DNA from 2 places in the Vibrio sabulosilitoris genome. Region 2 is predicted to be linked to the other one. Evidence: riboswitches for the same ligand, from Rfam matches in the RefSeq annotation. Region 2 holds a riboswitch; the other holds the start of a gene.
The links. A riboswitch is a leader RNA that binds a small molecule or an ion and turns the genes downstream of it on or off. The one in region 2 is predicted to bind lysine.
Positions count from the first base shown of each region.

Region 1 (10,833 bases), 680 kb from region 2:
GCCTGCAGCCTCAATTTCATCGTAAACTGCTTCGAGCTTGTCGACTGTTCTACCAAGTAAAATGACCGTGGCACCATATTGTGCAAAACTCAGAGCGGCCTGTTTACCAATACCTGCTCCTGCTCCGGTAACTAATATAACCTTGTTTTTTAATGTATCAGCTGAGACTAAGTAATCCAAAATACGATTCCCTATTACGTCGTGTAATCAAGTATGAGGTAGTGAGTCCCTAAGTAACTTTTGAGGTCGTTGGCTCTCCTTTACCGGGAGGATTGCTTTGCTTGTTGTCTTCTGTAGGGATCGAAGCGATAGATTCAATCTGTTCGCCCTCGGCACCAATTAACCAAGCAAATATGAACAAAAACGCACCTTTGAGTTACTTAAGTATAATTGTCAGTTGTGTTTATTTCTTCCTGAACAGTACAATAGCCTAACAATAAAGTACAAAACAATAACTACGTTCGGCTTAATTGAACACGGTGACACCGATGGATCTTGTTTGCTCTGTTGTGAGACAGTTAGTCGTGCAATCTGGTTCTAAGCTTACAGCTGATCTGTTTTGTCGGTATTTGAAATATGATAGAGGGAAGAATATTGGAATTTTTGTTGGACTACGGTCTATTTTTCGCCAAAATCGCCACGATAGTGATTGCTATCGTTGTGTTATTAGTGTTAGCAAAGGCGGTCAATGGTAAGCAAAATAGAACTAAAGGTGAGTTAGAGATCACTGACCTCAGCCAATCTTATAAGCAAAACATCGAGCAACTTGAACATCATCTACATGATGCTGCTTTTATCAAGGCTCGAGATAAAGCTGAGAATAAAGCTGAGAAAGAAAAGAACAAGGCACGCGAAAAAGAGATTAAAAAGGCTGAAAAAGAAAAGCAGCTAGATACAAAGCGTGAACCACATCTGTTTGTTCTTGATTTTCATGGCAGTATTGACGCTAAAGAAGTCGCGTCTCTGCGCGAAGAAGTCACCGCAATTATCTCGGTGGCTCGAGAGGGGGATGAGGTATTACTTCGACTAGAGTCAGGTGGGGGAATGGTGCATGGTTACGGTTTGGCTTCCTCTCAATTGGATAGAATTAAAGCAGCTGGTCTGCCATTGACTGTTGCCGTGGATAAAGTCGCAGCAAGTGGCGGTTATATGATGGCTTGTATTGCCGATAAATTAGTCTCAGCTCCCTTTGCTATCGTTGGCTCTATTGGTGTAATTGCCCAATTGCCCAATTTCAATAAACTGCTAAAAAAGCATGACATTGAATATGAGCAACTAACTGCAGGTGAATACAAGCGCACATTGACTATGTTTGGTGAAAACACCGATAAAGCTCGGGATAAGTTTAAGCAAGAGCTTGAAGAAACGCATGACTTGTTTAAAGATTATATTCGCCAACGTCGCCCACAGCTTGATCTATCAAGCGTTGCAACGGGTGAGCATTGGTTTGGTACCACCGCAAAAGACAAAGGTCTAGTAGACGAAATTACCACCTCTGACGATATTATTGTGGCAGCATGTAAAGACAAAACCGTGCTACAGATTCAATATGTACAGAAGAAAAAATTGGCAGACAAGTTGGTAGGCGTTGCCGGTGAAGTGGCGGATAATGTTTTACTAAAACTTATTCAGCGTGCTCAAAAACCGATTGTATAACCCCAAGATACTTAGGGCTACAATGTGAGTTGCCATAGCCTTCAGGGTCCTAACTCACTATTGTTGGTCTTTTGTCAGAAATAAGTAAATATTACTTATTTGGTTCACATACCAAATTGCATGCACAAAATACTAAAAAAGGCTCATAAATGAGCCTTTTTTCATATCAAGTGAAACTTGAAAGTTTAGATTGCAAAGTCTTCTAGAGACTTGCCTTCATCCAGCGCAGCTTGGATAACAGATGGAGTGCGGCCTTGGCCTGTCCATGTTTTCTCTTCACCCGACGCATCGACATATTTGTATTTTGCTGGACGAGGAGCGCGTTTGGCTTTTGGCTTAGTTTTAGTCGCTTCACCAGACAACGCAGAAATTAATGCTTCAACGTCGATACCATCTTTAGAAATTTGCTCGGCAATAGCAGCAAGTTTTGCTTCTTGTTCTGCTTTTGCTGCTTGCTCAGCTTCTGCCGCGTCGCGGCGTTCATCGACAACAAGGGTAAATTTTTCTAACGCTTCTTCAAGTTGCTCTAGAGTTAGTTCACGTGCGAAGGCACGAAGACTACGGATATTAAGTAGTGTTTTTGTTAGTTCCGACATGACTCTTCCCATTAATTAATTAAGTCAACATTAAATATCATATACCCAATATTAGAGTGTGACAATAATATATAGACAATATGCTCGCGCATACTATAGGAAGATTAAAATTTCGCAATCTAAATCGCGCTTTTATTGTCGCAAAAGTTAGAATAATTGCTTCATTTATTGACACTAGAGTCTAAAAATTGTTCCCACAGTAGTGAACTTATGCACTAAAACATCCTTTAGTGACTTTTTTATCTTATCTTTTGAGTGGTTTTTGTTCAAAATGTCGCAAAACAAATCATATGGCTAAAAATATTCTTTTTTTAACAAAAGTAGGGAATATCCTGCAGCTTTCACTGCAGCGTGATCTAGATCACGCTTGTGTGACGCTATCAGCTACTAAGGTTTTGCCTCAAGTTGACCATTGGTTAATTGAAGGTTTGGGGAAGGTTTCGCATCTGTAGCACGCTAGGTGCGCCTCTTAGGCGATGTGACAGTTATCTAGGTATAATGTGTTGCAAATCAAAATTCCATAAGTAGAATGACCCGCACCTAATGCTTGAGCATGTTAAATCTGTTGCAAATTCTTGTTTGTGAGGTGATTAATTTTAAAGCTCAAGCGGTAGAGGCGCGATAGTAGATCAGTAGCGTTGGTTGGGGTGATGCCAATGAACCCACGTGAAAGGCTCTATCGCCGAAGTAGACTTGCTCATCAAGGCAGTTTGCTGGGGTTGCGCTCGAAAGACGCAACACTGCCATAGTCTATACTCACAAGGTATGTGGGGTAGAAATTACTATGGAGCGCTACTGTGGGGTTGGGTTGGGCTTTCGCCGACCTTTCTTATCTCTAGCCATCACTTATCGGTGCTGGTTTCACTACAGTAGATCTCTGACCACATAACTACAATGAATTTGGTTTTTGAAGATCATGAATTTAATCGATTTTGCATCGTCCCCGATGTCATTAATACCAGCCTTGGTAGCTCTCACATTAGCGATTGTAACCCGTCGCGTATTACTCTCTCTTGGTGTTGGTACTGTGCTTGGTGCGCTGCTGCTTAACGGCTACTCTCTGTCAGCATCTGCAGGCTACGTAGGTTCGGTAGTCTCAAGTGTGTTTGTTGAAGACGGCGGTGTCAACGAGTGGAATATGAGTATTGTTGGCTTCCTTGTGCTTCTTGGCATGATGACCGCATTGCTAACCCTTTCTGGTGCAACTCGTGCTTTTGCAGAGTGGGCTCAGTCTCGAGTTAAGAGCAAGCGTGGCTCTAAGCTTCTAGCGGCATTTCTAGGCGTATTCATTTTTATTGACGACTATTTTAATAGCCTAGCAGTCGGCGCGATCTCTCGCCCGGTTACCGATCGCTACTACGTATCACGCTCTAAGCTGGCTTATATCCTTGATTCAACTGCAGCACCTATGTGTGTACTCATGCCAGCTTCAAGTTGGGGTGCTTACATCATGACGATCGTTGCAGGTATCTTGGTCTCTCATGGTGTAACTGAATACTCTGCAATCGGCGCTTATGTGCGCATGATCCCGATGAACTTCTACGCGGTATTTGCGCTATTGATGGTCTTTGCCGTGGTTTGGTTCCAACTTGACGTTGGTCAAATGCGTAAGCATGAGATTGAGGCCTCACAAGGCCATGGCTTTGAAGACGACAAGTCAGCAAAAGAAGAGCTCAACGAAGACCTTGGTATTGAGCCAAGTGAAAACGGTAAAGTATCGGATCTAATCCTACCTATCGTCGCGCTTATCGCAGCCACGGTAGTTGCCATGCTCTATACTGGCGGCTCAGAGCTTGCCGCGGAAGGCGAGGCCTTCAGCCTTCTTGGTGCCTTTGAGAACACCGATGTGGGTCGCTCGCTGATCTACGGCGGCGTGATCGGTCTGGTTGTCGCTCTTGTGACGGTATTCAAACAAGGCATGCCAGCGATTGAAATCGGTCATGCACTTTGGGTAGGTGCTAAGTCGATGTTTGGTGCGATCCTGATCCTGGTGTTTGCATGGACAATCGGTACGGTTATCGGTGATATGAACACAGGTAGCTACCTGTCGACACTGGTAGAAGGCAATATTGGTCCACAATGGTTACCGGTTATTCTATTCTTGCTGGCGGGTGTCATGGCTTTCTCGACCGGTACTTCTTGGGGTACGTTTGGCATCATGCTACCAATCGCTGGTGATATGGCAGCAGCGACGGACATCGCCCTGATGCTACCAATGCTAAGCGCCGTACTTGGTGGTTCGGTATTTGGCGACCACTGCTCACCAATCTCGGATACAACCATTTTGTCTTCGACAGGTGCACGTTGTAACCACATTGACCACGTAGCGACTCAGCTGCCCTATGCGGTATCAGTGGCTGTGATCTCAGCAGTTGGTTACATCACGCTAGGCTTTAGCTCTTCGATCGCAATCTCATTTGTTGCAACGGCAGTCGCCTTTGTTGCGGTATGCTTTGCTCTATCAGCAATGTCTAAGTCTAAGATGGCAAGCTGCGCGAAAGCGTAATTTGGTAAAAACGTAACGCTAAACGCCGCTTGATATTGTCGAGCGGCGTTTTTGTTATTTATGACTTCTATACCCAAGTGACCTCAAGTTAAAGAGTCTATTAAATTAGCTTGGGTCGATATGAGCGGTGACCAAGCGCTGTTTAAGGTAGTCAACGAATAATCGAGTACGAGTGTGCTCGTAATCAAGCTTGGGGTAGTATGCATAGACAGTTTGTTCCTCGGCACTAATATCGGGTAGGAGGCGAACCAATTGACCCCTCTTTACCTCATGCTCAATCATAAATTCACTGACGATCATTATCCCCATCCCTGCCTTTCCTGCATAAAAAAGGGCTTCTGGATTGGTGGTAGAGAAGTTACCACTAACCAGCAGACGCTTGTTGTTTAAGACACGGTATTCTCGCTCGGGGCGCTCGCCCCAAATCAACACATTATGATGTTGTAGATCCTCAAGGGACTCGGGCTGACCATACTTTTCGATATAGCGTGGCGCAGCATAGAGGCCGACTTGGCGTTCTAACAGTGGTGTTTGTCTCACACTGAGTGAATTAAGTTGCTCTAATTCACGAGAAATAAACACATCGAGGTTCATCTCGGGAATTTGGCCAGGCACTGTGGTGATTAGCTGGATACGAATATCAGGATAAAGCTCTAGAAACTCGTTTAAATACTGCACAAGAAACTTAGAGCCCACTGCAACCGTCGCGCCAATTTTAAGCAAGCCCTTGGGGGATGCGCTCAGTGAGCGAGTTTCATCGACCAGAGATTGCCAGCCTTCAATCGACTTTCGACTGCCATGATAAAACAACACCCCAGCCTCTGTTTGCGATAAAGAGCGGGTAGTCCTACGCAATAGTTGAGTCCCTATCTTGTCTTCCAACCAACTCACACGCTTACTCACCGCCGAGCTTGTGGTGTTCAACCGACGAGCTGCGCCATTAAAGCTCCCTTCCTCAACCACCTTAATATATGTATTGACACACTCGATCCAGTCCATGGTGTCCCCCGTTTATTGTTTCCTAGTTGGAATTAATCAGTTTCCATAATGCCCAATTATCACAGTTGAAACAATAATATAGACTACGGGCATGAATAAAAATAACCCCTCATTTAATCCTACCCCGATGCTGTTAGCGATGATGATCATTGCAACTGGCCAAGTTGGTGTGAGTATTTACTTACCCTCACTGCCACTGATGAGCGACTCATTGGTGGTGAGTTCAACGGACATCCAGTTGGTGGTGACGCTGTTTCTGATTGGCTTTGGTGGCTCACAGTTGTTTTATGGTCCGTTATCAGACGCCATCGGTCGTCGCCCTGTGTTCTTTATCGGCCAGGGGATTTATATCTTGGGAACCCTGGTCTGTCTAACATTAGCAGACAGCTATTTGGCGCTGGTGGTGGGTCGTCTATTACAGGGCTTGGGAGCAGGAAGTGCCTCGGTGCTTGGTCGCACCGTGCTCAGAGACAGCTACGATGGTGCCCAGTTAACCAAGGCTCTGTCTTATATATCGGTGACCGCATCAATTATCCCTATTGTCGCTCCGGTCTTGGGAGGGTGGTTGGCCTTTGAGTTTGGTTGGCAATCTGTTTTTGCGGCTGTATTGGTTTATCTTGCTGTGATTATTGGCCTTGGCTGGCGAGTACTGCCAGAGACCTTACCATATGCAAAAAAGCGATTTAAACCAGGCACAGTGGCGGTGAATTATGCCAAGCTGATGGTCAACTGGCAGGTGATTCAAAGCGCAAGCTACAACTGGATTACATTCTCTGGCGCAGTGGTCACGCTAAGCCTATTGCCGTTCTTAATGCAGACTGTGCATGGTATGACAGTTGCCCAGTATGGTAGCGTGATGCTTATTCCTTCACTGGGCCTATTGGCCGGCACCATTGCCCTTAATGTTCTCAACCGTCATCTAAGCTCACAGTACTTGCTTGCCTTAGCAATGGGGATTGTGTCTATCGCGGGTGTGTGGCTGTTAGCGAGTACCCCTAGCGCTCATAGCCTGGTGATTGCTTTTACTGGTTTTGCCTTTGCTCAAGGGCTGTCCTTTCCTATCTCAATATCGCTGCTGCTCACCCCGCATAAACAACAGGCGGGTGCGGTCTCGGCCCTGTCAGGTTCGGTGCAAATGATCCTAGCAGGTCTTATGGCTGCAGTACTGGTTGAAGTTTGGGTAGTTGATCAAGCTAGCCTTGGACGCTTTTACCTAGTCTGTGCCGGGTTGATGCTGTTCTTTTTGTCCTCGAGAGTCCTCTATCAGTTTATATTGGGCGGCGAAGAGAAGTTAGACGATTACAATAATGAGCATATCTAGTAACAAAGTGTTGCTAGAGATTTGTTAATGTAATTAGCCTAAAGAGTAAAAGTTGGTTTATTACGTGGCACAGTCGCCAAATTGTGGTTAAAATCGCGCGTTTTTTACTATACGGCGACATAAAATGAGCGTGTTAACCCTTCTTCAGGCTGGTCTGATTATTGGCGGTCTGACCTTTATCTTCATGCTGGTGCAAGCATGGCGAGCCAAGCGCCACACAGAGCAAACGACCAATGTAGTCGCAGTGGGCGCAATTGGTGCTTTTGCCAACTTCTGTGACACCTTAGGTGTTGGCAGCTTTGCGATTAAAACCGCTGGCTACAAACAGTTTAAATTAGTTGATGACAAAGACTTGCCCGGCACCTTAAACGCGCAAGCCGCCCTCGCTACTGTGGTTCAATCGCTGATCTTTCTTACCGCAGTTGAGGTCGATATTACGACACTCTTGAGTCTGATTGCGTCGGCTTGTGTTGGTGCGACGATTGGAGCCCGTTTGGTTGCCGGACTTGATCGCCAAATGATTCGTTTAATTATGGGCTGTGCTCTGCTTGTCGTCGCGTTACTCATGTTTGCCGGTCGTCTTGAGCTGATGCCCCTTGGTGGCACAGAGATGGGACTGTCAGGGACAAAACTGATTGTGGCCATTATCGGTAACTTTATCTTTGGCGCCCTGATGACCGTGGGAATTGGTTTGTATGCGCCATGTATGACGATGATCTATTTGCTGGGCATGAACCCGATTGCGGCGTTTCCAATTATGATGGGATCGTGTGCGTTTCTGTGTTTCTTTTCTGCAGGCAGCTTTATCCAGCGTCGAGCACTGAATACCCGCGCGGCCCTCTCTGTGGCGATCACAGGTCCTATTGCCGTCCTTATCGCCGCATTGATTGTTAAGTCGTTAGATCTCGACACGCTCGCGTGGCTGGTTGCCTTTGTCGTGCTCTATACCTCAATTACTATGTTTCGTTCATGGTTGGCAGGTAAGGAAGAGTCAGCTAAGGCTGTTACTGCGCAATAAGCGCTGGTACAGGCTGGTCGCGTTAAACAAGTGATAATAAAAAAGGGAAATGCGCTCGCGCATTTCCCTTTTTTTAACCAATGATTTCCAGCGAGGTATTAGCCCTCTTTGGCAACCTTGCGCAGCAAATCATTGCGCACAATCTCTAGCGCTTTCAATGCAACCTCTGGGTCAATGTCATTACTCTCAAGTAGAAAAATCAGGTCTACTGCAAGCTTGATGTCTTCAGGTGCCTGTTCAAGACCATTATTTGGCTGGGTATCTGTCGTCATTATTGGTGCTTCTCGCGATAAGTAATTTGTCGTTCAATTTTGAGCTTGGCGCTCCGGCAACGCTCAAGCCTCTGCTCAGCAGTGAGCAGCGCTTGCTGGGCTTGTTGCTGATAAAACGCTGGGGCAGTGTTTAATGCGCGCTGTTTGTCTAGCACCATCTCATGCAAGCGTCTTTCCCACTCCTGGTGCTGTGCCAGCTCTTGATAAAGCACGTTGATCGGCTTGCGAAAATAGCTCGAGTGCTTGGGTTCTCTTGAGCGAATCTTAACCGTGGAGAGCTCACGCTGAATCGCGGCGATTTGGCTGATCAAGCGCTCGGTAAGGTATTCGGCTCGCAATTGAGTGAGTAGTCCTGCCTCTTGTTCACGGCGAATAGAGTTGACGATGGATCGGGTTTCTGCAACGCAAGGTACCAACAATCTAGAACGGGATTGAAACAGCCGCTCATCAAACAGCGGCAGGTGGTGTTCCCCCCTGTGTCGGTCGACTTGGGCAGCTTGCTGTGCGAGCTCGTCTAACAAGCTGTCGACTTTTTCCATTTCAACCATGAAAATTACCTATGCTGATCAAAGACTGACTTAAAACCATGCATCAATCGCCAGTTTGACGGCGAGCACGATCACAACGGTAACGAAAACGGGGCGGATAAATGCAGCGCCAAAGCGTATCGCTGAATGTGCACCGACGTAGGCCCCCAACATCAAGCAAACGCCCATGGTTAAGCCTAGCAGCCAGTTAATATGACCGAGAAGGGCAAAGGTCACCAGAGAGGTAAAGTTACTGGTGAAGTTCATTGCCTTGGCAAGCCCAGAGGCAAGCAAAATATTCAAGCGGTATAGTGCCATGGAGCTCACTGTCCAAAATGCACCGGTGCCGGGACCTGCAACACCGTCATAAAAGCCAAGGGTAAATCCTTGCAGATACTGCTTCTTATTTACTTTAGAGCACTTCGCTGGCAGCGTATTTTGATTGGCATTTTGCGACTTCGGCCACAAGGTGTAGACCGCCGTCATTAAGATCACCAAAGGTAGCGCTTTTTCTAGCCATTCAGTACTGATGGCGTCTACGACCAAGGTACCGGATATTGCGCCAATTAAAGTGGCGATAAAAGCCGGAATCCAAAAGCTTGGTTCGAATAAATTCTTTTTGTAATAGGTAAAGGCGGCCGTCGACGAGGCAAAAGATGCAGCCAGTTTGTTGGTACCTAGTGCGATATGCGGCGGCAGGCCTATCGATAGCAAGGCTGGGACGGTGAGCATACCACCACCACCGGCAACCGCATCAATAAATCCCGCAACGAATGCCACCAGCGCGAGTAGGGCTAACACACTCGGTTCTAAAAATTCCATAACTTCTTTCTTATTGTTTATTTGTGTATTGTGCGCTTAAACGGAGGTAATGAGTCCAAGAGAGATTTTCCGTAACGCTTTGAAACCACGCGGCGATCAAGCAGGTAGACTTTACCAGAATCGGCCTCTTTACGCAGCAGTCGCCCAACAGATTGGATCAGCTTTTTACTCGCCTCGGGGACCGCTATCTGCATAAAGGGATTGCCACCACAGCGTTCGATATACTCCGAGTGAGCTTGCTCCACCGGTGAGGTTGGAACGCCAAACGGTATCTTGGTAATGATCAAGTTAGTCAACTCATCACCGGGTAGGTCCAAACCCTCTGAAAAGCTGCCAGTACCAAATAGCACGCTGGTTTTACCGCATTGGACCAAGGTTTTATGTTTTTTTAGAATTTCAGCCCTTGATGCATCGCCTTGAACCTGTAGTGCCCAGCCCTTTTTAGTGAACAGGGTCGCGAGCTTCTCCGCTACCTGATTCATCTGCCAGTAAGACGAGAATAGAATCAAATTAGCCTGTTTGTCTTCAATTAACTTAGGCACAATATCTATAAGATATTCGGTAAATTGAGGCGCTGAAGGTTCGTACTTCATTGCCGGGATGATCAGCTCAGCTTGATTTGGGTAGTCAAAGGGCGAGGCCAGCGCCAAGAATTTAACCCCATCTTCCGCACGTTCACTAATCCCGGCCTGGCGACAAAAATAGCTAAATTGATTGAGCGCCCTAAGGGTTGCAGAGGTGACCACCGCACCAATACAGCGACTCCATATCTGTTGGTCAAGCTGCCAGCCAACCTCGAGTGGTGACACGGAGACGATGAAATCACCCTCACGATCTGGGTTGAGTTCAAGCCAGCGGGCAAGCGGTGCGCCTTTCTCACGCGACGGCTCTGCCATTAAAGACCAAACCTGAGCAAGGTTGTCACAGCGCTGAATGTAAAAGCCGAGTTCGGCCAAGGCAGGCTCGGCGAGCCTTGATGCCAGCTCGCCATCTTTTACTCGCTCTGAGATCAGATCGGCGATCTTACCAGTAGACTGCGCTAGCTTTTGCGTGCTGCTCTTGAGCCCCTTTGCCTCCTCAAACAGCCAAGTCGGCAGTTCACCGTTTTCAAAGCGA
Region 1 covers NZ_AP029599.1:1,532,510-1,543,342, forward strand. The annotation lists gene ACZ5R2_RS07340 (YciK family oxidoreductase) at 1-180, opposite strand, end outside; gene sohB (protease SohB) at 595-1,656, shown strand; gene ACZ5R2_RS07350 (H-NS family histone-like protein) at 1,842-2,252, opposite strand; lysine riboswitch at 2,856-3,055, shown strand; gene ACZ5R2_RS07355 (Na+/H+ antiporter NhaC family protein) at 3,169-4,758, shown strand; gene ACZ5R2_RS07360 (LysR family transcriptional regulator) at 4,864-5,757, opposite strand; gene ACZ5R2_RS07365 (multidrug effflux MFS transporter) at 5,849-7,078, shown strand; gene ACZ5R2_RS07370 (sulfite exporter TauE/SafE family protein) at 7,203-8,096, shown strand; gene rsmS (pleiotropic regulatory protein RsmS) at 8,195-8,368, opposite strand; gene ACZ5R2_RS07380 (primosomal replication protein) at 8,368-8,916, opposite strand; gene ACZ5R2_RS07385 (sulfite exporter TauE/SafE family protein) at 8,947-9,717, opposite strand; gene dinG (ATP-dependent DNA helicase DinG) at 9,735-10,833, opposite strand, start outside.
Region 1: linked by a shared signal. The riboswitch ahead of ACZ5R2_RS07355 (Na+/H+ antiporter NhaC family protein) and the one ahead of lysC (lysine-sensitive aspartokinase 3) in region 2 are both predicted to bind lysine.

Region 2 (10,833 bases):
AAGCCCGAAACCCGACCCTCGCCCCTGAATTCGCACTTATCTTTTACTCGCTTCTCGACTCTCGACTCTCGTTTCTGGATTTTCATTACGAGGCTCGGTATTGGTCAGCTCCTGCGCCTCTTTAATTAGCTCAATTCGCGCCTCATCATTGTTATCAGTCCAAAGCACACCTAAGAAGGTAAAGAGCTCTCCCTCATCGCGTTGGTAGACAATCTCTGCATTGAAAAGCTGACCAGTTGAGGTTTCAATCAGAATATTTTTGGGTACTTCAACTCGGTTTGATACCAGGATTCCTGCCCCGCCTAAACTGATGTCTTTAATAACAGCGCGGCCTAGTAATTTGTTACTAAACCAGCCTGATTGTTTTAGTTGTACTGCTACGCCACTGGCTTGTGACTTAATTGGTTCATCCGGCATCCAAAAGTACCAGCGAACATACTTCCTATTTGTTTTGTTGCCCATTTTATATGTGACTCACAGATTGTTTGATAAACCTCTTCATAGGTAAAACGACCAAATTAGATGAAATCAAAAATTAATCTATCCGGTTTATTTAGACGTCTAGATATCTGTAGCTTGTGTGGTAGGATGTAGGAAATGAACACGGAATGAGGCTGTAAAGTGGGAACGAATGTAAGACAGCAGATTGAGGCTCAACTCAAGCAAAAGATACTGTTGATCGACGGTGGCATGGGCACCATGATCCAGGGACATAAGCTCGAGGAAAGCGATTATCGAGGAGCACGTTTTGCTGATTGGCATTGTGACCTAAAGGGAAACAATGATTTATTGGTTCTAACGCAACCAGAGCTGATTAAGGCTATTCACAGCGAATACCTAGAAGCCGGTGCGGATATTCTTGAGACCAATACCTTTAACGCAACCACCATCGCGATGGCCGACTATGATATGCAGGGCCTGAGCGAGGAGATCAACTATGAGGCTGCGAGGCTAGCTCGCGCTGCCGCCGATGAATGGACGCAAAAGACACCAGAGAAACCTCGCTATGTCGCGGGTGTGTTAGGTCCGACCAACCGCACGTGTTCTATCTCTCCAGATGTGAACGATCCCGGCTACCGTAATGTCAGCTTTGACCAGTTAGTTGAAGCGTATTCTGAATCAACCCGTGCGCTGATCAAAGGTGGCTGTGATCTGATCCTTATTGAAACCATCTTTGATACCCTTAACGCTAAAGCCTGTGCTTTTGCCGTTGATAGTGTCTTTGAGAAAATGGGTACCACATTGCCTGTGATGATCTCCGGGACCATTACCGACGCATCTGGACGTACTCTCTCGGGACAAACCACTGAGGCATTTTATAATGCGCTGCGTCATGTTAACCCAATTACCTTTGGCCTCAACTGTGCACTTGGCCCTGATGAACTAAGACCTTACGTCGAAGAGCTTTCTCGTATCTCTGAGACCTATGTTTCCACCCACCCTAACGCCGGCTTACCGAATGCGTTTGGTGAATATGACTTGTCACCGGAAGAGATGGCCAGTCATGTTAAAGAATGGGCACAAAGTGGCTTCCTTAATATGATAGGTGGCTGTTGCGGCACAACACCAGAACATATCCGCCAAATGGCTACGGCTGTTGCTGACCTCAAGCCGCGAGCTTTGCCCGAGCTTTCGGTTGCCTGTCGTCTATCTGGACTTGAGCCGCTAACGATTGAGAAAGATAGCCTATTTATCAATGTTGGTGAGCGCACCAACGTTACTGGCTCTGCTCGATTTAAGCGTCTAATCAAAGAAGAGCTTTACGATGAGGCTCTAGAGGTTGCACGCCAGCAAGTTGAAAACGGTGCCCAGATCATCGATATCAACATGGATGAAGGGATGCTGGATGCCGAGGCATGCATGGTTCGCTTTCTCAATCTGTGTGCGTCAGAGCCTGAGATCTCACGCGTACCGATTATGGTCGACTCCTCGAAGTGGGAGGTGATTGAGGCTGGGCTGAAATGTATCCAGGGCAAAGGGATCGTTAACTCCATCTCACTTAAAGAGGGCAAACAGAAGTTTGTTGAGCAAGCTAAGCTGATCCGCCGTTATGGTGCTGCTGTGATCGTTATGGCGTTTGATGAGCAGGGGCAGGCTGAGACTCGTGAGCGTAAACTGGAAATCTGTACCAATGCCTATCGCATTCTAGTCGATGAGGTTGGTTTCCCAGCAGAAGATATCATTTTTGACCCGAATATTTTTGCGGTTGCGACCGGTATTGAGGAACATAATAACTACGCGGTTGATTTTATTGAGGCTGTGGCAGATATCAAACGTGACCTCCCGCATGCGATGATTTCTGGTGGGGTGTCGAACGTTTCCTTCTCATTCCGCGGCAACAACTACGTTCGCGAGGCGATTCATGCGGTGTTCCTCTATCACTGTTTTAAAAACGGTATGGACATGGGCATTGTTAACGCAGGTCAACTCGAGATTTATGACAACGTGCCGGAGAAGCTGCGTGAAGCCGTTGAGGATGTGGTTCTCAACCGTCGCGATGATAGCACTGAGCGACTGCTAGAGATTGCGGAAGAGTACCGTGAAAATGCCGTGGGTAAAGAAGATGATGCATCGGCGCTTGAGTGGCGCACTTGGCCTGTTGCCAAGCGTTTAGAGCATGCTCTGGTGAAAGGGATCACTGAGTTCATTATTGAGGATACTGAGGAAGCACGTCAGAATGCCACCAAGCCTTTGGAGGTGATTGAAGGGCCTCTCATGGATGGGATGAACGTGGTCGGTGACCTGTTCGGTGAGGGTAAGATGTTCCTGCCACAAGTGGTTAAGTCGGCGCGCGTGATGAAGCAAGCTGTTGGGCACTTGGAACCTTATATCAATGCTGAAAAGCAACAGGGGAGCTCAAACGGTAAGATCTTGCTCGCGACAGTGAAGGGCGACGTTCATGATATTGGTAAGAATATCGTTGGTGTGGTCTTGCAGTGTAATAACTACGAGATCATCGACCTTGGCGTTATGGTGCCGTGTGAAAAGATCCTCAAGGTAGCCAAAGAAGAGAACGTTGACATCATTGGCCTGTCGGGTCTGATCACCCCATCGCTTGATGAGATGGTGCATGTGGCTAAAGAGATGGAGCGCTTAGACTTTGACTTGCCACTCTTGATTGGTGGCGCCACCACGTCTAAGGCGCATACTGCGGTTAAAATTGAAAAAAACTATTCGCACCCTGTAGTTTACGTCAACAATGCCTCACGCGCAGTGGGCGTTTGTACCTCACTCCTCTCTGATGAACTCAGACCTGATTTTGTGACCAAATTGGATGCGGATTATGAGCGAGTGCGTGATCAGCATAATCGTAAGAAGCCGCGAACCAAACCGGTGACACTCGAGCAGGCGCGAGAGAACAAAGTCGCAATTGATTGGAGTTCCTACACTCCGCCAGTGCCGGTGAAATCAGGTATTCACATCTTTGATGACGTCGATGTGGCAATATTAAGAGATTATATTGACTGGACCCCATTCTTTATGACTTGGTCTTTGGTCGGTAAGTACCCAAAGATCTTTGAACATGAAGAGGTCGGTGAAGAGGCTCAGCGCCTCTACCAAGATGCTAATGAGTGGCTAGATCGAGTCCAGGCAGAGGGACTACTCAAGGTCCGTGGTATATGCGGCCTATTCCCGGCAGCCAGTGTCGGAGATGATATTGAGGTGTATATCGACGAGTCTCGCACGCAAGTCGCGCAAGTGCTGTGTAACCTGCGTCAGCAGACAGAGAAGCCAAAAGGCTATAATTACTGTCTATCTGACTATATCGCGCCAAAAGAGAGCGGTAAGCCGGACTGGATTGGTGGTTTTGCTGTGACGGGTGGTATAGGTGAGCGTGAGCTTGCTGATCAGTTCAAGGCCGAGGGTGATGATTACAACGCGATCATGATCCAAGCGGTTGCCGATCGCCTTGCGGAGGCATTTGCTGAGTACTTGCATGAACGAGTACGTAAGGAAATTTGGGGTTATGCTGCGGACGAAGCCCTCTCTAATGAAGAGCTGATCCGTGAAAACTACCAAGGGATCCGCCCTGCACCAGGTTATCCTGCATGTCCTGAGCATACCGAAAAGGGCTGCATCTGGTCACTGCTCGATGTTGAGCAAAATATTGGCATGTCACTGACCTCAAGCTACGCGATGTGGCCTGGGGCCTCGGTATCAGGTTGGTACTTCTCACACCCTGAATCTCGCTATTTTGCCATTGCTCAGATCCAACCAGACCAGGTTGCGAGCTACGCCGATCGCAAGGGTTGGGAGCTTGAAGAGGCAGAAAAGTGGTTAGGGCCCAACATTAATGGCTAATCACTGATAAAAAAATAACAAAGCCCCTTACAATGAGGGGCTTAGTTTTGGTCAACCCCGGCGATTGGGGGCAACAAGCATTATGGAAAAGTCATTACTTCTCAAACAGCTCTTGGTGAAGTTTTTGCACCGCTTGCTTAGCAACAGATTCATGGAGCAAGAAGCACAGGTTGTGTTGGCTAGCACCGTAACAAATCATGCGTAGGTTGAAGTCTTCCAATGTGCCAAAGACTTGTTTTGCACAGCCTTTTGAAGCGCTCATATTGTTGCCGATAAGCGCTACCACGCTGAGGTTGTGCTCTACCTCTACATGACACATCTCTTCTAGCTCTTCGCGAACAGCGACAGGCAGTTGCGGTGCACCACCCGAGGTATCAGTTTGATCAAGGGTCAACGACACACTGATCTCCGAGGTAGTGATAAGATCGACCGAGATCTTATGCTTGGCTAGGATCTCAAACACCTTAGCGAGGAAGCCATAGGCGTGGAACATTTTTGCACTGCGCAGAGTCACCATGGTCTGGTTACTGCGCAGTGCAAGTGCACGATACAGCGGTGTGGTTTCAGCGTAGTGGCGGATCCAAGTCCCACCTTTCTCTGGCTCACGTGAGGAGCCCACAAATACAGGAATGTCGTGGCGCAGCGCAGGAACCAGCGTTGATGGGTGAAGGATCTTCGCGCCAAAGTTGGCCATTTCTGAGGCCTCACTGAAGCTGATCTCAGCGATAGGAGCGGCATTGGGAGCGATACGTGGGTCAGTAGTGTAGATGCCTGGAACATCGGTCCAGATCTCCAGTCCTGATGCTTCAACCGCTTCTGCGATTAGGGCGGCACTATAGTCACTGCCTCCTCGTCCTAGCGTTGTCGTATCACCTTCATCATTTGAGCCAATAAAGCCCTGGGTCACTACCACCTGCTCTCGACATAAAGGGACCAACATATCCTTGGCAAGAGCAGCGGTTTGTTCAAGGCTTGGCTCTGCACGGCCAAAGTTGCTATCGGTTTTGAGCACTTCGCGGATATCAAAGCGAACCGCGTTGATGCCTTGCTCGCGCATTAATTGGGCAAGGATGTGGGTTGACATCAGCTCACCACACGCAACCAAATGATCCGTTAGCTTAGTGCTAGATTGGATCGAGGCAGCCTCAGCTAGGCTGGTAATGGTATCTAGAATTGCATATACCTCAGCAGCTGCCTCATCTGCTTGATTGAGTTTTGCCAGGATAGCTTCATGAATATCGGCGATTTGCTGCAGGATCTCACTGCGCTGTTGTTGCTCAGGAACACCATTGGCAAGTGCCACCAACAAGTTGGTTACGCCTGAGCAGGCGCTACTCACGACAAGTCGTGTTGATGGGTGGCTCTCGATAATCGCTGCACAACGACTCATGGCGTCAAAATTGGCTACGCTTGTTCCGCCGAATTTGGCGACATTAAATGTGCTCACAGTTGGTCTCCCTATACTTCAAAAAGATTAAACGTCCAGTATGTTTGAAGAGGGAATGGGTGAGCAGAGGGTGAGAAAAGTGCCGTCACGACCTCAGAAGCTCATCATCAGACTGAGCTGATGACAGTTGAAGGGATTCAGCCCATTCAACCGACAGGAAAATCTCGCAAAAAATTCCTATCTCGGCGCTACTCCCCCTCGGTAAATAGTATCGGAATTGCGATTCCACTATCCACCTGCCTGGGCAGCGCTCCTCTTCTGTTCTATGTCGATCATTGAACGGCTTTGGTGCAAAAATGTCAATCAATATTTGAAGTTGTTAGCAGTTTTGCTATTTGCTCCCAATAGGTTGGCTGGTGACTCTATACTTAACTGTCCAATTTTGTTCCTATCTGGTCGATGCTTTAACGGCGTCGCTAGTTTTACAATAATAAATTTCAATGGAGTGATGTATGTCTATCCAAAGCTTTATTCCCCCTCGTCGAGTCTTGATGGGACCTGGCCCATCAGACATCTCACCACAAGTGCTTCAGGCAATGAGTCGACCCACGATTGGTCACCTCGACCCACTCTTTATCCAGATGATGGATGAGCTCAAAAGCCTACTTAAATACGCTTTTCAAACCCAAAATGCGTTTACTATTGCGGTATCTGCCCCCGGTAGTGCGGGCATGGAGGCTTGTTTTGTCAATTTAGTTGAGCCAGGTGATAAAGTTATTGTTTGTCGTAATGGGGTGTTTGGTGAGCGGATGCGAGAGAATGTTGTCCGTGCTGGTGGTGAAGCGATAGTGATAGACGATGACTGGGGAACCCCAGTTTCAGTGAGTAAGGTAGAGCAGGCACTGATTGAGCACTCAGATGCTAAGATATTGGCTTTTGTGCATGCTGAGACATCGACAGGTGCCGTCAGTGATGCGCAAGCATTGGGCGCACTGGCTAAACGTCATAGTGTGCTAACCATAGTTGATACCGTTACTTCGCTCGGAGGTGTTCCACTCAAAGTGGATGAGTGGCAGTTGGATGCGGTCTATTCTGGAAGTCAGAAGTGTCTATCCTGCGTGCCAGGCCTTTCTCCATTAACGTTTTCACCAGCAGCTATCGAGAAGATTCAATCACGTACCCATCCTATTCAAAGTTGGTTTCTCGACCAAAGCCTAGTGCTGGGTTACTGGAGTGGTGAGGGTAAACGTAGCTATCACCATACTGCACCGGTGAATAGTCTTTATGCGCTCCACGAGTCATTAGTCATACTCCAAAATGAGGGTCTAGAGCAAGCCTGGGCGCGTCACCAAGCAATGCACGACAAGCTAAAGCAGGGGCTGGAGAGTCTTGGCTTTACGTTTGTGGTTGATGAGGCATATCGCCTGCCTCAGCTCAACGCCGTTTATGTGCCTGAAGGCATCGATGAAGCGCAGGTGCGCTCAGAGCTACTCAATGAGTTCAATCTTGAGATTGGGGCTGGTTTGGGCGCGCTTGCTGGCAAGGCATGGCGGATTGGCTTGATGGGCTATGGTGCCTCAGAGCAAAACGTCGCGCTATGTCTAAAGGCGCTTGAGGAGAAGCTACGCTAGTTTTTTTCTGGCGCCGCCAAACATGGAGTTTGGTGGCGCTTGGCGATTTTTCTTATGCCGTCACGGTTGCAAGTCTGGAGTGATAACAGAAGCTCGGACAGGAGCGGTGCGACTCTGGGCCGGAAAAGCGAGCCTTGGGTACAAGAGTTCGGCTTCAGTGCGTACCTGCTTAGCTTTACGCTCATCCCCCATCGCAGAATACGCCAATATCAAGTTCTTATACAGCTCAGGCCTTGGTTTACGTTTGATCATATCAAGTGACCAGTTTATGTAGACTTGGGTGTAGCTATGGTCACCCGTCTGTAGGCCAATATCAAAATAGGTGCTGTAGATTGCCCATTGATAACGCTCTGCCCATGCATACGGGTTAGAGATTCGCTCAAGGATTTTGGGGTCCTTAGGCGAAGACTGCTCAAATTGAGTCAGGACATGGTTGGTATGCATAGCACTGACCATGTAGGTCATTGTAGCAACGGGAACAACCAAGCAGCTCACACGTAAACCAGCTTTGATCAAGGGTGAAAAGTGGGCGTGTCTTAGCTTGCTCGTGCGCTGGTCAACCCAGTACAGCAAGATGATCAGAACGATCCAATGGATCGCTGAGTGGTAAAAGGGATACTCAAGCTGAGAGTGGAGCAATAGCGGTACAAAAAGCGCCAGCAAAGCAAGACGAGTTCCCGGCTTTGCCTGTCTGATCCGCGCCACAGTCAGTAGGGCAACCAGCAATAGCCCAAATAACGGGACAATCCCACCTTCAATCCCCCACAACAAGATTTCGTTATGAGGATGGTCCATCGCCGGCAAGCCAGGTTGATATTTATGGTTGATTTGATGTTGGCGCGCTGTATACAGGGTGTATTGCGATTCAAACCGTCCATAGCCCCAGCCAGTAAACGGCTTCTCAATCATCATATCCATTGCTTGAGAGTAGATATCTTGTCGGACATCCGTCAGGGTCACTTTTTGTGCAATAAACTCGGTCTTGTGTTGATGTTGGCTTGCGACAAAGCCGAGCCCTGTGCCAATCACAACCATCGCTAGCCAAGTCAAGGCACGGCGTTTGGTAGAAAAGCGCCATAAGTAGGGCATGATCATCACGACCACAACAAGTGCACTAATCCAGCCCGTTCGTGAGGCTAGAACCACCAACATAGGGGTAAGAAGTAGCGGAGTGATATAGTGCAAACCAGTATCGAGCAGTGTACTGTAGCGGTTGTTTTTGCGTGCCAATAGATAGCCTGATAGAACCAGTCCAGTCGCAAGGAAACTGGCCATCACATTCGCTTGTTGGAAAATACCATAGGGGCGATTGTCGATAGCGTTATAGCCAAATTGATTGCCCGGCTCTAACCAGAAATACTGCCCATAACCAATTAGTGCCTCAATCACGCTGGCGATAACGATAAGCTCTAGGATTCGCTGCTTGTGTTTATTGCCCAAACGAAACTGCTGCAAGGCGATAAAAAACACCCATCCAGACCACAAGGCGAGTATGCGCGGTGCGACCGTTGGTATGTCGGCAGCGGAGTACAGCATTGGCAGGCTGAGTAAACCACAGGCAATCAACAGACCTATAGTGAACTTGTTGTAACGCAGGTAGTGGTTGATGCTGATTTGATATAAACCAAGGCCAATAGCTAGGCTAAGGCCAGCCCAGGTAGTATTGTTGAAGGTAAGCGCTAAGCCTGAGCCTCCCGGGTTAGGCATAAAAACATGCATAAATAGCAGGAACACCGCGCTGAGCGCCATGATGAATGGACGATTTAAAGGGATAACCGGTTTTGCCGGCTGAAGTTGTGTCCCGCTAACATGGATAGTGGCCATAATTTGCTCTGAGTGAGGGTTGCCCAAAAAAGAAACCAGCGCAAGGCTGGTTTCCTATCTTACCTATTTTGCTCACTTTAACATAGGCTTCAAGAAGCGAGCCGTGTGTGAGCCTTCGACCAGACTCACGTCTTCAGGTGTGCCTTGTGCAATGATCTCACCGCCTCCTTGTCCTCCCTCAGGGCCAAGGTCAACAATCCAGTCAGCGGTTTTGATCACATCGAGATTATGTTCAATCACTACCACGGTGTTGCCATGATCCCGCAAACGATGCAGCACAGTGAGCAGTTGCTGAATATCATGGAAATGCAAACCTGTGGTCGGCTCATCAAGGATATATAATGTCTTGCCAGTATCTCTCTTTGACAGCTCACGAGCCAATTTAACCCGTTGAGCTTCACCGCCTGACAGCGTGGTTGCCGCCTGTCCAAGGCGAATATAGGAGAGACCGACATCCACCAAGGTTTGCAGTTTTCTCGCGATCACTGGCACGGGGTCAAAGAAGTTGCGTGCATCTTCGACCGTCATTTCCAGTACCTCATCGATACTCTTGCCCTTATAACGCACTTCGAGGGTTTCACGGTTGTAGCGCTTACCCTGACACACATCACATGGCACGTAGACGTCAGGCAGAAAGTGCATCTCAACCTTAATCACACCATCCCCCTGACATGCCTCGCATCGCCCTCCACGGACGTTAAAGCTAAAGCGCCCAGGTTTGTAGCCGCGTGAGCGAGCCTCTTGGGTACCGGCAAACAGCTCTCGAATTGGCGTAAAGATACCGGTGTAGGTGGCCGGATTAGAGCGTGGAGTTCGCCCTATCGGGCTTTGGTCAATATCGATGACTTTATCAAAGTGCTCTAGACCTTCAATCTTATTGTACAGCGCCGGTACCTGGGTTGTTGCGCCATTAAGCTCGGTGTGAGCGATTTTGAAAAAGGTATCATTGATTAGGGTCGATTTACCTGAGCCAGAGACCCCCGTTATGCAGCTAAACAGTCCGACAGGGAGCGTAAGGGTGACATTTTTTAGGTTATTGCCCTTAGCACCAGTTAGTTTCACCACCTTCTTTTTATCAATTGGTGTACGATCAGTCGGGATCATAATCGCCTTTTCGCCGCTCAAATACTGCCCAGTCAGAGAGTTTGAGTTGGCAATGATCTCATCCACCTTACCCTCGGCGACAACTTGACCGCCGTGCACCCCGGCACCAGGGCCAATATCGATGACATGATCCGCCATGCGAATGGCATCCTCGTCGTGTTCGACCACAAGCACGGTGTTGCCCAGGTCGCGCAGGTGAGTCAGGGTCTTGAGGAGGCGCTCGTTGTCGCGCTGGTGGAGGCCAATTGAGGGCTCATCCAACACATACATCACCCCGACAAGACCAGCGCCAATTTGGCTGGCAAGTCGAATACGTTGCGCCTCTCCACCTGAGAGGGTTTCGGCACTGCGCGATAGGTTGAGGTAGTTCAGGCCGACGTTGACGAGAAAGTGCAGGCGGTCATTGATCTCCTTCATGACCTTATCGGCAATCTGCGCTTTTTGTCCCTCAAGTTGCAGTGACTGGAAGAAGCCCAGTGCATCGGCAATACTCAGCTCTACGATCTCAGGCAGAGTCGTTTCGCCGATAAATACATTACGCGCCTCTATTCTCAGACGTGTACCGTCACAGCTTGAGCAGGATTT
Region 2 covers NZ_AP029599.1:855,538-866,370, forward strand. The annotation lists gene ACZ5R2_RS04265 (hypothetical protein) at 37-417, opposite strand; gene metH (methionine synthase) at 622-4,302, shown strand; gene lysC (lysine-sensitive aspartokinase 3) at 4,397-5,749, opposite strand; lysine riboswitch at 5,839-6,015, opposite strand; gene ACZ5R2_RS04280 (pyridoxal-phosphate-dependent aminotransferase family protein) at 6,202-7,320, shown strand; gene ACZ5R2_RS04285 (PglL family O-oligosaccharyltransferase) at 7,381-9,144, opposite strand; gene uvrA (excinuclease ABC subunit UvrA) at 9,217-10,833, opposite strand, start outside.